Prochlorococcus marinus str. MIT 9313: one gene and its partner. The protein of the gene in region 1 interacts with the protein of each later gene in a pairwise test. Links are inferred from orthologs where the notes say so. Each region holds a gene or a part of one and is shown on either strand. Other genes may lie near its edges.

Region 1 (6,567 bases):
GATGTCAGCCGTAGGAGCACCCAACTCACCACTGGGGAGGTGGATTAATTTCCATGGGACCAAAGACCCGCCCCAATTGCTTACAAAGATGAACAAGAACAAGGTGCCAATGAACGGCATCCAATCGCGATAAGCCTTCTCACCAATCTGGGTGCGAGCTAAATCACGGATGTAATCCCAGAGGAACTCGAGAAGATTTTGAACACCGTGTGGATCACGCTCCATCTTGCGTGTGCCCACAACAACAAGGGCAAGAATGGCGCCAATCACAATCCAGGATGTCATGAACACCTGGCCATGGAGCTGAAGATTGCCAATCTGCCAGTAAAGGTGTTGACCCACCTCCAGTTCGGCAAAGGGAAGAGCAATTGGCAAGAAACCCATCAGGCTGGAAATTCGGTGTCGAGAAAACGACGGTTTGAGGAGAAGCCGGCAAACCGGCAATTCAGTTGATTCAGGTTTGGTTCAAGTTCATGACTCAAGCAAAACCTGCAGGATCATGGCGGGCTTATAGAGCAGAAAACCGAGCAGGGCCGGCAGAAGCTCAAGCTGAGGCAAACGAGAAACCGCAAGTACAAGCAAAACGGGAACGAGAAGCTGAAACTTGCTCACACTCTTCGATCCGTTGCCGAGCTTGCCAACGCTGCGAGCTAAAAGCCGCAGGTAGAGAACTCCAGACAAAGCACCGACTAGCACACTGCTAGCGATGTGAAGATCGAAGAAAAGTGCGGTGACGGCCACCGCAAAAGCGGAGACGGTCAACGTTGCCAGGATGTAGCGCCGCTGTAGCTGCGCATAGTCGTCAGATGAAGCCGTAGAAACCACAGCTGACAACTCAGGATCCATAGAGAGCTCAGTGTTAGGGCTAGCCTCCACAGCTGTTTCCAGTCCACCCTGTCCCTCCTTTGGAGGGTCAATTTCAGGCTGGAGCAGCGGGGATGCCAGCAAGGGCGCCGAGGCTCTTGGATAAAGGCCCGCGGAATCTATCATGTAGATGCAACATTTCCAGGCGAAAGCAAGAGCACCTGCCGCCGTTGCAAATCCCTGGCCAAAGAGCTGATCCGCTTCGAATCCCAGCCAAGCGGCAAACATCCGAGAGCTGTATCAGGCGTCGCCTCGATTGCCTTAAGCAACTCAACTTGCTCAACACTTAGCTCTAGAGGAGCCATCTCGAAATCCAGCAAAGACTGGCCAGGCCAGCCCCAGAGACAGATAGAAAGCTTTCCCGTAGCAGCAAGCAACTCCTGATCATCTGTCCAACCCAGGGAGGCCTGTGGCCCCTTGGAGAGGAAGAACTCGAAATGACTGATGTCTGGATCTAGCTGTTCTATCAGTTGCCATTGCTGACGCTGCGGTAACGCCAAAGCCATCTCAAGCAATTCACCCTGTAACAGCCTTACTGGATCCCAAACCTTGGGATTAGAAAAACCCACAAACTCCAAATCAGCTGAAGCGACAAAAGCAAAAAGTCGTTCAAGGTTGTAACTCGTCTCCTGGGGATGGAGATACATATCTGCAAAGTTCACGTCTGCTACGCAGTCGATAGCCCAGCGCTGTTCATGATTAAGCCTGAGGCGGTTGTGCTCAGGCAAGATTTCAAACAGCTGCCGGGCCAATCTCAGGCCCTGCTCATCAGTGCCCACTCCCAGGGACGAAAGAAACCGCTGAATGCGATGAATTTCCCATCGACCAGCTTCGGCATAAAGGAAAAGGTGCAGCAAAGCCCCTGGCTTTAAACGGGATGCCAGAGCTTTGAGTCCAGCTTCTGGCTGTCGCAAGTGGTGCAGCGCACCAACGGAATTGATGTAGTCAAATTGCCCCTCATCTTCAAGCTCGAGCAAGCTTTGGTTCTCGATACGAACATGCGCCTGATCGTTACCTCCGGAACGCTGTAAACGCTCTCGAGCCACCTCCAGCGCGCCGAGGGAAATGTCCACAGCCAGAATCTCCGCGCCGGGATTGAGATGGGCTAGGTAATCGGTACTAACACCCGTACCGCATCCGGCATCAAGGATTTTTAGAGGCTCACTACCAGCACATTTTCGGACAACAGAACCGGTACAGACCGCATAGGCCATATCCACAGACCAACGCCAGTTGTATCCAGGCGGCGGCCCGTCCTGCAAAGGATCTCCTGGGTAAGGGAAGCGGTCATAAAAAGCACTGACAACAGGTGTGGCCTCATCGCACGGCTGAGCAACAGAGGACATCGAAAGGGAGCTGGCAACAAAGCGAGCATTTCATGGCCTCCCCCGAGGGGAGTCAGGACATCCCCTACAGCACATATCCCAAAGCGAAGAAAGCTGAATCGACAAAATCAAACTCGTTTCTAGAAAGAAGATTGTGAAGAGCAAAAATCGAACCTATGACATCTCCTGAATGCCCTTGAACTTCTCTTGTCCAATAATGTTTTAAGCAGTTTTTTGTTGTCAATTAAGACTTGGCAAAGTGCTATTAACACGTCTCAATAGGTCAACTTGACTAAGACCTCCCCTCTTGAGCAGCTCCTCCGTCCTATCCCGCCGGAGTCAAAAACAACGGCAAGGGGCATTACGGCTAAGCCGTAATGATGGAAGCGATCAGTTGTCTTTCTGGCAAAAACGTCTCCCCCTCCCCTGGGCACTCTGGCCCGCTGAAGGCCGTTTACTACTTACCCTTTTTGCCTTCTGGAGCCTGGCAGGGCTGATGGTGCTTGGCTCGGCTAGCTGGTGGGTAGCCACTCGAGAAATGGGAGAAGGTGCTTATTACCTCAAACGACAACTGATATGGATGGCTGCCAGCTGGAGCCTGCTTGGCCTGGCTGTCTCTACCAGTCTGCGCCGTTGGCTAAAACTTGCAGGACCAGCCCTCTGGCTCAGTTGCTTCCTCGTAGCAGCGACCCTAGTCATCGGTAGCACCGTCAATGGGGCCAGTCGCTGGTTAGTGATCGGCCCTCTCCAGATCCAACCATCAGAACTAGTCAAACCCTTTGTGGTGCTGCAAGCCGCCAACCTGTTTGCCCACTGGCAGCGCATCAGATCAGATGAGAAATTGCTCTGGCTTGGCATCTTCGGGGCCCTACTTCTACTGATTCTCAAACAGCCCAACCTCAGCACTGCCGCACTGACGGGCATGTTGTTATGGCTTATGGCACTGGCCGCTGGTCTGAGGTTGCGCACTTTGCTGGCAACCGCCATGGCAGGCGGCCTGCTTGGCACAACCAGCATTCTGATCAATGAGTATCAGCGCATACGCGTGATCTCCTTCCTCGACCCATGGCAAGACCCACAAGGGAGTGGTTATCAGCTCGTACAAAGCCTGCTTGCCATCGGCTCCGGGGGGTGGTTTGGCGAGGGCTTCGGCCTCTCCACCCAAAAACTGCAATACCTGCCCATACAAAGCACTGATTTCATCTATGCCGTTTTTGCCGAGGAATTTGGTTTCGTGGGCTCGGTGATGATGTTGCTCTTCCTGATGTTGGTTGCTTTCCTCGGCCTAAGGGTAGCTCTGAGTTGCAGAACCAACCAGTCGCGATTGGTTGCTATCGGCTGCACAACGATCCTGGTGGGTCAAGCCGTGATCAATGTGGCCGTGGCCTCCGGCGTGATGCCCACAACCGGCTTGCCCTTGCCAATGGTGAGTTATGGAGGCAATTCACTGCTCTCAAGCGTCATGATTGCCGGTCTTTTGATCCGTTGTTCCCTTGAATCAACAGGGCTCCTTGGTGGCAGATCCCCTAGACAGCGACGTCAGTCGATAGGGTAAATACCGTAATTTGATCCGGCTGAACCGGCTCTACCCATCCCTGCTCTGGACCTGGTTCTCTCAGATCTAGCCCGCAACGGTGAGCAAATGCTCAGCCACGGGCTAAGCAATCAAGGTCCGCTCACCCTGGCCCTCGTTTTTGCTGCCGGCTTTCTAACCAGCCTAGGCCCCTGCTCCCTTTCCCTACTACCCGTCACCCTGGCCTATCTGGCAGGTTTTGATAGCAATCAGGCCCCCTGGCGCCGCAGCATCGCATTCTGTGGCGGCATTGTGGGTTCCCTGGTACTGCTTGGCAGTCTTAGTGGTCTGATCGGACGGATTTACGGCCAGGTACCTGGAGTGGTGCCCACCTTGGTAGCACTGCTGGCGGTAGTCATGGGACTGAATCTGCTAGGCCTCCTAAAACTGCCCCTGCCTGCAGGACCAGATCCAGATCTTTGGCGGCAACGCGTTCCAGCTCCACTTGCCCCAGTGGCCGCCGGGTTGGCCTTCGGCCTAGCCGCCTCCCCCTGTACGACACCTGTGCTGGCTGTACTACTGGGATGGATCGCCCAGAGTGGTCAACCTTTGGTAGGAATCGTGCTACTCACCTGCTTTGGCATTGGGCAGGTCCTACCACTGCTACTAGCAGGAAGCGCAGCTGCCATCCTGCCGAAATTACTGGCACTGCGACCATTAGGCCGCTGGATCCCCCCCATGAGCGGAGCCGTTCTACTCACGACGGGCGTTCTCACTCTGTTGGCCCGCTGGAGCTGAACCTATGGCCACCTTTAAACGCCTTCTTGCCTGGATCTCCGACCTACGAATAGCCATAGGTTTGCTACTCGTTATCGCACTCGCAAGTGCCCTAGGTACTGCGATACCCCAAGGAGAACTCCGAGAGAGCTACCTGGAAGGCTATAGCGACAAACCCTGGCTGGGCTTTGTCAACGGTTCGATGATTCTGCGCCTGCAGTTGGATCACGTTTACACCAGCAGCTGGTTTTTAGCGCTGTTGGCCTGGCTTGGGCTTGCACTGATCCTCTGCAGCTGGCGAAGACAATGGCCTGCTCTGCAAGCAGCGCTGCAATGGATCGACTACCAGGAGCCGCGTCAATTAAGCAAACTGGCCATCGCCGAAACAATCTCAAGCCCACCCAAAAACGAAAGTATCGACAAACTGGCAGCCCATCTCCATCAACAGGGATGGCAAGTCCAACAACAGCCTGGCAGGCTTGCCGCGCGGCGCGGGATTATCGGCCGAGCAGGGCCAATGCTTGTGCATCTGGGCCTAGTGCTGCTGATGCTAGGGGCCGTCTGGGGTTCCTTGGGTGGAAATCGTTTGGAGCAATTCCTCGCCCCGGGGCGTTCCCTCGACTTGTTAAACCGTGATGGGAACAGCCATCTCAAACTCACCCTGACAAACTTTGGAATTGAAAGAGACCCAGCGGGTCGACCTGAACAGTTCCGCTCACAACTAGAGCTGCTTGAGCCTGGTCAAGACACTGCCAAGCTGCACGAAGTCAGTGTCAATCATCCGCTGCGCTTCCATGGCTTAACTGTCTATCAAGCAGACTGGTCTCTAGCTGCCATCACACTGCAACTTGGCCGCAGCCCTCAGCTGCAGCTGCCTCTGCGCACTTTCCCAGAGCTTGGTGAACAGGTCTGGGGGCTGGTACTACCGACCAATCCTGATGGCAGCGAGCCAGTCCTTCTGAGCCTCACCAGCGAAGCAGGGCCAGTACAAGTGTTCGATGCCACCGGTGAGCGATTGGCCAGCCTGCGACCAGCAGGTCCAACCGCAGAAGTGAAGGGAATACCAATCCGCATCGTCGATGTTCTACCCGCCAGCGGCCTGCTTCTCAAGCGCGATCCGGGCGTGCCTCTGGTCTACATCGGTTTCTTGATCACCCTGGTGGGTGGGGGGCTGAGCATGATTGCCACGCGCCAACTCTGGGCGGTAGGCGACCCTGAAAATGAATGCCTACACGTTGGCGGTCTCTGCAACCGCAATCTGACCGGCTTCGCTAATGAGCTGCCCAGCCTGCTTGCAGCAGCAGTACCACAGCAATAAGAATCTATATTTACAATATTGCCAATATTTTTTTAATTCTCTGGCCTTAAATCAACCAGCACAAGGAAAGTCAAATAAACCTAAATTAGTATAAACAGTTTTCATTTAAATAGCTATTCCAAAACCATTTAAATCTCGGCTTCAGGCTTTCGTTAAGCATGCCTTAAAGGAGCATTCTTCTTAGTTGATGATTTTCAAATCACACTCTTGCATTCAAAAACGCCTCAGCGCCAATCTTATTTTCTATCAATCCATTATCACCATTCGTGCCATCACCATAGTGATTCAAGGTGCAAATATTATGAAGCCCTGCATTGTAGTCGTTATTAATTACTCCATCATTGATCAACAAGGGATTACTAATGTTTTAGAACAGTTATTCTGCTGCCCGAGTGTTCTATTGTGTCATGATTTACATAGCATTCTATGCAATAAGCATTTTCGCATGAGACACTTGGATCAGTATTAATTGTACTGCCAGCATCATTTGGATGAGGCATAAGTGGCTTGCTCGCCATCTTCAAGCCATAAGACTCTTTAGCAAAATTACGCTATCAATCTGACTGGGCATAAAACCAGCCATCTCTATTGCCTAAGTGACTAGCAGGGCTGGCGACTGCCATGGCTAACCCGCACCACCGTATGCACATTGCCGCGCGGATTGAAATCTGCTTCTAATTGCATCCAGACCGGATTACAGGCGACAACCAAATCATCAAGGATCTTGTTTGCGGCCTCCTCATGTGAAATCGTGCAATTCCGATAGCTAT
Region 2 (9,477 bases), 220 kb from region 1 along the record:
AGGGTTTCGCAATGACCACTGATTGGATCTTCAAGGATGGAATGGGGGTCTACAAGACAGGGGGCGAGTAGTTGTTGGCTGGCTGATTTGGGGGGCAGCCCGAGCTGTTGAGCCTGTATACGTGCCTTCGCTCCAAAGGCGATCAGATGGTTGTCTCTGATCAGCACAGCATCTTCAACGACAGGTTGATCCGACCCGTGCAGGATCCTTATGGGGTCTAGAAGTTGTGCCTCGGGCATCACGTTAGAGCGCCCCAGCAGCTGTGCGATCGAGCACACCACCAAGGTGAGAGGTGAGGTTGAGAGAGGTCACCACTGCAGGTTGGCCGGGATCTGTAGCGATGTCGACCACCGTGACACCTCCATTCCCTTGTTTGACTGCCCAGATATCAGCCGGGGTCATTCCGAGTAGATGGCAGAGAATCGTTTTGTTGACAGCGTCATGAGCCACCACGAGCGCTGTTGCTTCTGGAGCCAGGCTGTTGGCGATCTTGTTCCAGCAGGCCACTGAACGCTTCCATACATCCTGGATGGTTTCGCCTTCGGGCATCTGCACCGTCTGCGGAGCTTTTTTCCAGGCATCTAGCAGTTCAGGCCAGCCGGCTTCAATGTCTGATTCCAGCTTCCCTTCCCAAAGGCCATGGCCAATTTCCACCAGCCCCTGGGTGACTTCGAGTTGGACATCTGGATGGTGCTTGAGGATGGCTTCCGCCGTTTGTCTTGGTCGGGTCATCGAACTGCTGTAGGCCTGATCGATCAACACATCGCTTAGGAATGCACCGGCTGCGGCGGCTTGCGCGAAGCCATTTTTATTCAGCGGGATGTCGATTTGGCCTTGGAACCGGCCTTGTTGGTTCCAGTCGGTTTCACCATGGCGCACAAGGATCAGTCTCGGCCCCTTCCCTTTGCTGGGTAGTTGCTGATGCAAGTGAACGGTGCTGTTGAGGCATTCGACTTGTGCTTGATGGGATTGCTCTGAGAGGGGTATCAGGTTGAACACCGAGAGTGAGGCGTTATCGAGGCGCAGTCGTCGCAAGCCTTGGTCTGGCTCACCAAGGAGAACAAGGATTAAGCAGCGCAGGATGCAATTGTGCGAAACAACCAGAACTGTTTCGTCACCCTCCATTGGGTGACGTTGAATGAGTTTCCGTAGGAATTCACGAGCCTGTTCCATCAGCTCGCCAATGGGTTTATAGGGATTGCCGTCTTCTCGCTTGAGAACCAATTCCTGTGGTTGTTGCTTCCAGGTGCGATAGGCATCTGGGAACATGCTCTTTACCTCATCGCTGCAGAGACCACTCCATGGAGCCAGGTCGATTTCCAGTAACCCATCATCGAAGCAAGGTCTGAGATCACTGCCTTTGCTTGCTAGTAGGTTTGTTGTTGTGGATGCGGCACGCTTCAGAGGGGAGCTGTAAACAGCATTGATTTGGATTTCTTTTAGGGCTTGTCCAGTTTGACGGGCCTGTTCTTGGCCTTGCGAGGTGAGCGTGGAAAGATCACTGCGACCCTGAATCCGTCGCTCGCGGTTGAAGCTGCTCAGCCCATGACGGACGAGGAGAAGACGCAGGGGCACCGGCAAAGATGTTTTGACGCGGCCATCGTATGGGGCCCCCTGCCAGCGCAGTATGGGATGGTTGTCGGAGATGCCCTTGAGGGAGTGTTGAACAGCTGTCAGCGCGCTGTGCTGCGGCCAGCGAGAATCAGTTTCAATTGATGCCTGGTCGTTGAGCTTTGATCCCCTGTTCAGCCTGATCAGGCGATACACCCGTGAGCCGCTTTGGAAAGTCGGACTGGCTTTCGTATCACTGATGTTTGCGGTTTTGATTTGGTTTGTGGGGTTGCAAGACAGCTTCAGCAGGCCGTCAGTGACCCCAACCATCTCCATGCAGCAACAGGAGATGGCTTTGCTTGCTGATCAGGCCGTCCCTGCAGCCATTAGGCCTCTGCTTGTGGGTGAGGATCCAACATTGGCTTTGCAAGAAGCTCTCGGTGAGATCCCTCTCAGTCAGATGAATGACCGCCAGAGGCTGTTGCTCGCCGGACTCCAATCTTCAGAGGCAGAACGTCGTGAGCTCCTGGCTGCTTCAGTGCAGTCACCGTTACTGATCCCTCTAGAGCAGGCGCTACTGGCTAGTAAGCAAGAAGGGGGCTTGTCACTTGCTGATCGTGAGGCGCTTGGCTCATTAAGCGGGGACCCTTTGCTTCAGCAGGTTGGTTGCTTTGCTCTTGGCGGGGATCGCGATGACTGCGTGAATCCCCGTGTCGCATCGAGCATGGCTTTGCGGCTGGTCTTGAGCGTGGTGTTACCGGCGGCGGCTCTACTTGCCGGTACTGCGCTTTTGTTGCGTCATCTTTGGATGTTGTTGCGCAAGTCTGTTGCTCCCTGGCCACCGCTTCAGGCCTTACCACTTTCCTTAACGGACATGGTGCTCCTGATTGCCTGTGGATTTGTGGTCTTGGGTGAGGTGATTGCTCCCGCTTTCGTGGCTCCGCTGAGTGCCTTGATGACGAGGGGGATGGACAGCCCCTTGAGCAAAGCGTTGACAGTGGTGATTGGCTACGGCGCTTTGGCACTACCGCCATTGTTGATTCTGCGTCAGCAGCTGCGCAGTCTGCAGGCAACTGATCGGCCCGTTGATGGATGGTTGCAGTGGCGTCTGCAGCCTTGGGGTTCAGCGTTGCTGAAGGCAGGTCGAGGCTGGTTGATGGTGATGCCGTTGGTTCTCTTGACTGGATGGCTGATGGGATTGCTGTTGGGGGATCAAGGGGGAAGTAACCCCTTATTGGAACTGGTACTGCGCAGCAAGGATCCATTGGCCTTGATGTTGCTAGCCACCACCGCTGTGATTCTGGCGCCTCTCTTTGAGGAGTTGGTTTTTCGTGGTGCGCTTCTGCCTGTATTGGCGAAATCTTTTGGCCCGCTATGGGGTGTGGTAACTAGCGCGTTGGTGTTTGGTGTGGCTCACCTGAGTGTTGGTGAATTACCACCGCTGTTTGTGTTGGGCTTGGGACTCGGTCTATTAAGGCTTAGTTCAGGGCGTCTTTTGCCTTGCGTGCTGATGCATGCCCTCTGGAATGGGGTTACTTTCATCAATCTTTTGCTGCTTGGCGGATAACTGAACTCTTCAATCAGCCTTGATTGTTAGCGACTTAGCCTTGCGGAGGCCTATTGAGGGTGGTTCACTGATTTATTAGAGTGGCTTATTAGGTGGTTGCCGCACTTCAACAGCGTTCGGTAACGGCTAACCGTGCTGTTTCTCGGGCACGTTCTGTCCGCACACTTGAGCTGATCCAGGGATCCTTGTCTTCAAGGAAGGTGGCTCGCCAGTCGCCAGTCCTGGCAGGACTGCATCGGGCTGCTGATGGTGCATTGATCGGTGTTTTGGTTGCTGCGGCATTGATGTCCGCTCTCACGCTGCATTGGCAGCATCGTTGGACGATTGCTTTCAACAGGCTGGAGACCACTCGCTCATTGGCTCATCGTCTTACGGAGTCAACCGCGATGATTGAGCGTCACTTGTTGGTTGAAACCAGGTTGCCTCAGTCGATGGTTCCCACAAAGGTTGCCAACCTTCTTTACCTCGATCGCTCTGCGAATCCGTCTGGTGGTGTTGTTTCTGGAGAGTCGCAACTGCTTAGCCAATTGATGGGCCAACCCATTAATCACGGCTACTGATGCCTGCCTCAAAGGCTCGTCGCTCACGAAGCTCCAGGAGGCGTGCCCAGGACGTGATTGCGTTGGAATCAGTTCCTGCTCATCGGATGCGATGGGTGTTTTCCATCCTCTGCGTTGGGCTGATTGGACTTGTGGGCCGGATGGCTTGGCTGCAGGTTCTGCAAGCACCGGAACTTGAAGCCCGTGCAAGGGCTTTGCAGACCCAGCGAACCCAACCGATTGGGACACGGCGTTCAATTGTGGACCGCAATGGACGGCTGGTGGCTCTCGATGAGGAACGCTTTCGGCTTTGGGCTCATCCTCGTTATTTTAATTTCCCCGGGGATGATCCCGGTTTGATTCGTAAGCCACTGGATGTTGCTCGCAAGCTCTCCGGGGTGTTGGCGATTCCTGTTGCCGAATTGGTGCAGCGATTTGGCGACCGTCCTTCTGGTGTGAAGCTTGCTGAAGGATTGGATCAAGACATCGTCAATGAAATCCGCAACCTTGGTATCAGTGGTTTAGATCTTGAGGCTTATCCACAGCGGCTCTATCCGCAGGGCTCTCTGTTTGCCAACGTGGTGGGTTTTCTTAATTTGGATCGCGTCCCACAGGCGGGATTGGAGCAAAGTCGCCACGAGGATTTGTTGCGTCATGAACAGGTTCGCAGCATGCGCCGAGGAGCGGATGGCACCCCCCTTCCTGACGACCTGGCTCCGGGAGTGTTTTATGGCGATCATCTAAGCCTGCAGCTCACTTTGGATGCTCGTTTGCAGGAGCTGGCGGGGCAGGCACTTGTGGCCCAGGTCAAAGAGTGGAAGGCAAAGAAGGGAGTGGCCATCGTGATTGATGTCACCAATGGAGAGTTGCTGGCGCTGGCGTCCACACCCACATATGACCCAAACAAGTATTGGAAATATTCGCCCTCTCTCTTTCGCGAGTGGTCCGTTCAGGACCTTTATGAACCTGGTTCTACCTTCAAGCCGATCAACCTTGCCCTTGCTCTTCAGGAAGGTGTGATTGAGCCGGGGGGAATGGTGAATGACAACGGATCACTGAAGATCGGGGGATGGCCAATCTCCAACCATGATCGTAAGAGCCATGGGGTGATCGACTACGCCAAGGTGCTGCAGGTTTCTAGCAACGTCGGCATGGTGAAGATCATGCGTCAGCTCAAACCCTCGCTGTACTGGGATTGGTTGCGACGGCTAGGACTTGATGTCAAGCCCGATACCGATCTGCCGGGGGCTATTGCAGGTCAGTTAAAGACGAAGGAGCAATTCGTGGCTCAGCCAATTGAGCCGGCCACGGCGGCATTTGGACAGGGACTGTCGCTCACGCCACTGAAGCTGGCTCAGTTGCATGCCTTGATTGCCAATGGTGGCCGACTGGTGAGTCCCCATATCACCAGGGGATTGCGGGCGGGAGAAGCGTTGGCTCCACGCGCCGCCGCAACAACTGGACATCAACTACTGCGCCCAGATGTCACCAGGATTGTGCGGGACTGGATGGAATCGGTTGTAGAGACAGGGAGTGGGGAAGGGGCGAAAACACCTGGGTATCGCATTGGTGGCAAGACCGGCACTGCTCAGAAAGCACTGAATGGTGTTTATTTGCCAGGAGCAAAGATTTGCAGTTTTGTTGCCCATCTGCCGGTTGACAATCCTCGCTATGTGGTGGTCGTTGTGGTGGATGAACCCCAGGGAGGCAATGCTTATGGGTCCACGGTGGCGGTGCCTGTGGCGAAGCAGATCATTGATGCTTTGCTGGTGCTTGAAAAAATCCCACCTAGCACTGAGCAGACCGATTCTCAGCCGGCCAAAGGCTAAGTCTTGGCAAATCTTCGATGGTGAGTTCTGAACCTGGGCTGTCAGCAAAAAAAACGCCGCTAGCTTAAAGATCTTGCGAGACGTTCTGCTTCATGGCCACACTCCTTGAGCAGCTTTCCACCATGACCGTGGTCGTGGCGGATACCGGTGATTTGGACGCGATTAGAAAGTTCACCCCCAGGGATGCCACGACCAACCCTTCATTGATCCTTGCGGCGGCTCAGATTCCTGCTTATCAGAGTTTGATCGATGAGGCTCTTCACTCCTCCCGTCAGTTATTGGGTAACTCTGCAGCTGTGGAGGAGGTGGTCCATGAGGCTCTCGATGAGATTTGTGTAATCTTTGGAAAGGAAATTCTCAAGATTGTTCCTGGCCGTGTTTCCACTGAAGTGGATGCTCGTCTCAGTTTCAATACTGAAGCCACAATCGCTAAGGCTCACAAACTCATTGGCCTATATAACGACGCTGGCATTACTAATGATCGCGTTTTGATCAAGATAGCTTCTACTTGGGAGGGTATAAAAGCGGCTGAGGTTTTGGAGAAGGATGGAATTCATTGCAATTTAACTCTGCTATTTGGCTTTTCTCAGGCTGTCGCTTGTGCAGAAGCAGGAGTCACTTTGATCTCTCCTTTTGTTGGGCGAATCCTTGATTGGTACAAAGCGTCTACTGGTCGGGATTCTTATGCAGGTCCAGAAGACCCTGGTGTGATCTCGGTGACCAAGATCTTTAATTATTTCAAAACCTATGATTACAAGACTGAGATCATGGGTGCGAGTTTCCGCAATCTTGACGAAATCATTGAATTGGCTGGATGTGATTTGTTGACCATCTCACCAAAGCTTTTGGATCAGCTGGGTAGTACAGAGGCTCCGCTGAAGCGTAAGTTGGATGCGGTTAATCCTGTTGCTGCAGAGTCTCAGATCCATGTCGATAAGGAGAGTTTTGAGTCAATGATGAGGGCTGATCGCATGGCTTTTGAGAAGTTGGATGAAGGGATTCGCGGCTTTAGCAAGGCGATTGAAACTCTTGAGGCTCAGCTGGCGCATCGATTAGCTGTTTTGGAGGGAGGAGCGGCCTTCTGCCATGTTGTTCAGGAGATTTTCATGCTCAATGATCTCGATGGTGATGGTTGTATTACTAGAGAAGAATGGCTCGGTAGTGATGCGGTATTTGATGCCTTAGATCATGACCATGATGGCCGACTTCTTCAGGAAGATGTTCGTTCCGGGCTGGGTGCTGCTTTGGCACTAACAACAGCTTGAAGTCTTGCTTAGTAAGTTAATAAGGTGATGAGTATTTATCATCATTCCTTATAATGTTGAAAAATACTCTGCTTTGCCTGAGTTGAAGCTGGAGAGTTTTTTCTGCCATCTAGAAAGGACTAATGCTATGAATCCCAAGATCGGTATCGTTTGATCAGAGCATGAGAGAGATCAGGGCTGGCAATCCTGCCAATCCAACTGGCATGCGTGCAAAGATACTCTCTCGCTATAAAGTTATTTTCTAAATAGGCTTCTGCTTTCTCTGCTCTTGGCGACCTATCTGATCACAGGAACGAATCGCGGCATTGGCTATGAATATTGTCGTCAGCTTCATGCTCGTGGTGACGTGGTTGTGGCTGCATGCCGTAAGCCTTCGCAGCAATTGGAAGGCTTAGGCGTGCGTATTGAGGCCGGAGTCGAGATCACTTCAGATGGATCGATTGCGCGCTTGAAGCAACGGCTTCGCAGCTTGCCGATCGATGTACTGATCCACAATGCCGGCATTTTGGAAAGCACGACTTTGAAAGATTTTGATCCCGAGAGCCTTCGTCGTCAGTTCGAGGTCAACGCCATTGGGCCATTACGTGTCACACATGCTCTCATGGATCATCTACTTCCTGGCGCAAAAGTCATTTTGATGACTAGCCGAATGGGCTCGATCGATGACAACAGTTCCGGCGGTTCTTATGGCTACAGGATGTCGAAGGTGGCTTTGTGTATGGCAGGAAAGTCATTAGCTATCGACCTTAAATCTCAAGGCATTGCCGTGGCGCTTCTTCATCCAGGGCTTGTGCGTACCCGCATGACAGGATTCACTGATCAAGGCATTACTCCAGAAGAATCGGTTGATGGCTTGTTGGCCCGTATTGACAATCTCAATTTGGAAAACTCAGGCACTTTTTGGCATGCCAATGGGGAGATTCTCCCTTGGTAACAATTGGTTTTGTGAAGAAGTGATTGACGTTGCTTTGGGCCTGTGATTTTGCGTTCTTCGTAATCACTTGAGAGCACTTCACTGCTCACGCTGAAATTTATTTTAAATTAGAAATGCTTGAATGCTAGTTATCGAACTTCGTTCGGCTAATCTTTATTATTTTATGTAATTAACGTTGCAATAGCAACCGTTTAATCACACGCTGGGCAATGTCGCCATACCCCATTTCTCCAGAAAGGATCTGAGCAATCCGTTGTGGAGCTGTTGGCCTTTTGATCCCAAGCTGATATCCCACCTTGGGGAATCGATAAAACACCTGAGCAATCCTCTTGCCCCAGGCCATGGAGTCTCCCCACCGTTGTCGCATGGTTTGGCTGTAATCAGCCAGGTTGTTGGTATCACCGTTCAACCAATGATTCAGGCAGCGGGCTGCTTCACATCCACTCATCAACGCTGGGCGCAGACCTTCTGCCAGGAACGGATCGCATAGTGATGCCGCATCTCCCACGGCGACGACACCATCGCCATGCAGTGCTTGATGGCCGTTCCATACCCGTAAAGATGCTTCTTGTCGTTTGCCTGCTTGCGGGTCAAATCCCAGGTTCGGTAGCAGTTGTTCCAAGACGGCATCACTATCGGCGGCATTGCGGCCGATGAACGTACCTACGCCTACATTCACGCCTCCTGCCAAGGGGAAAGCCCAGGCAAAACCATGATGAACCAGCCCAAATTCAAATCGGGCTGAACCAGTTTTGAGGTTGCCTCGACCCTCCAGGCGTACAGACATGGTGCTCGCGTGATGCAGGGTTTTTGGTCCCAAGCCCAAGGCTTCAGGCCAAGCTGACTGGGAGCCATTCGCCAGTACGACCGCTCTTGCTTCAAGTTGTCTGCCGTCATCGGCTGTGACTTGCCATCGTTCGTTTTGTCTTTGCAAGCTTTTGACCGTAAAGGGCCGGAGCAGTTCGGCGCCTGCATCAATCGCCTGGCTTGTTAGGAGGGCATCAAGCTTTTCTCGCCGCACAATCCAAAACGGGGCGGAATCTTGCAGGTCGGCCACGACGGGATCACTGAGCTGCCAGCTGAACTCAACCCTTTCAATGACTTCATCAACGACCGATTGCAAATCAAATGGAAACCACTCCTGCACCGCGGCTGCCATGCCTCCGCCACAGGGTTTGATCGTTTGGTGTGCATTCTGTTCGAGCAGTGTGACGCGTTGGCCGGCTGCAGCCAGATGGAAAGCTGCCGCAGATCCAGCGGCGCCTGCTCCGATGACCAGCACATCGCGAGTGCTCAAACCTTGAGAATGTCGGCTTCTTTTTCGGCGAGGTATTTTTCAATTTCAGTGATGAATGTGTCGGTGAGTTTTTGTATCCCATCCTGTTCATCATGGCTCTGATCTTTAGAGAGCTCAGCATCTTTTTCTAGCTTTTTCACTTTATCAATTGCATCGCGACGGATGTTGCGCAGGGCTACTTTGCCTTCTTCTGCATATCTTGCTGCCAGTTTGCAGAACTCTTTGCGGCGCTCTTCAGTTAGCGGCGGCACATTGATGCGAATGATCTTGCCGTCATTGTTGGGTGTCAAGCCCAAATCACTAGTGGCAATGGCTTTTTCAATCAGGCCCATTGATCCATTATCAAAGGGCTGTATGGCAATCGTCTGTGAATCAGGGGTGGATATTGTTGCTAGAGATTTCAGGGGCGTTTCTGTGCCGTAATACTCAACGTTGATTCGATCAAGTAGTGACGGGTTGGCGCGTCCAGTACGGATGGTGGCGAAGTTGCGCTGT

The links.
Region 2: the proteins of AKG35_RS07865 (region 1) and AKG35_RS06670 interact in binary tests that used the Escherichia coli proteins (3 or more experiments, as listed by UniProt). The link is inferred for Prochlorococcus marinus str. MIT 9313 from one-to-one orthologs.

What each region holds. Positions count from the first base shown.
Region 1 is NC_005071.1:1,557,013-1,563,579, forward strand. Bases 1,630-4,620 are described here. They hold AKG35_RS07865 (FtsW/RodA/SpoVE family cell cycle protein), read left to right. Parts: upstream 1,630-2,496; coding sequence 2,497-3,744; downstream 3,745-4,620. Other genes in these bases: AKG35_RS07860 (class I SAM-dependent methyltransferase), read right to left, coding at 1,630-2,210; AKG35_RS07870 (cytochrome c biogenesis CcdA family protein), read left to right, coding at 3,832-4,500; AKG35_RS07875 (cytochrome c biogenesis protein ResB), read left to right, coding at 4,505-4,620. Also shown: atpB (F0F1 ATP synthase subunit A), read right to left, coding at 1-384; AKG35_RS13410 (H+-transporting ATP synthase), read right to left, coding at 472-990; more of AKG35_RS07860, read right to left, coding at 987-1,629; more of AKG35_RS07875, read left to right, coding at 4,621-5,797; queF (preQ(1) synthase), read right to left, coding at 6,398-6,567.
Region 2 is NC_005071.1:1,332,947-1,342,423, reverse strand. What follows is about bases 3,098-6,081. They hold AKG35_RS06670 (peptidoglycan D,D-transpeptidase FtsI family protein), read left to right. Parts: upstream 3,098-3,677; coding sequence 3,678-5,486; downstream 5,487-6,081. Other genes in these bases: AKG35_RS06665 (transaldolase), read left to right, coding at 5,579-6,081; AKG35_RS06675 (hypothetical protein), read left to right, coding at 3,211-3,678; AKG35_RS06680 (CPBP family intramembrane glutamic endopeptidase), read left to right, coding at 3,098-3,118. Outside these bases: AKG35_RS06690 (dihydroorotase), read right to left, coding at 1-239; AKG35_RS06685 (histidine phosphatase family protein), read right to left, coding at 244-1,575; more of AKG35_RS06680, read left to right, coding at 1,727-3,097; more of AKG35_RS06665, read left to right, coding at 6,082-6,751; AKG35_RS06660 (SDR family oxidoreductase), read left to right, coding at 7,020-7,685; AKG35_RS06655 (NAD(P)/FAD-dependent oxidoreductase), read right to left, coding at 7,855-8,982; frr (ribosome recycling factor), read right to left, coding at 8,979-9,477. UniProt on the Escherichia coli protein: Essential cell division protein that catalyzes cross-linking of the peptidoglycan cell wall at the division septum. Required for localization of FtsN.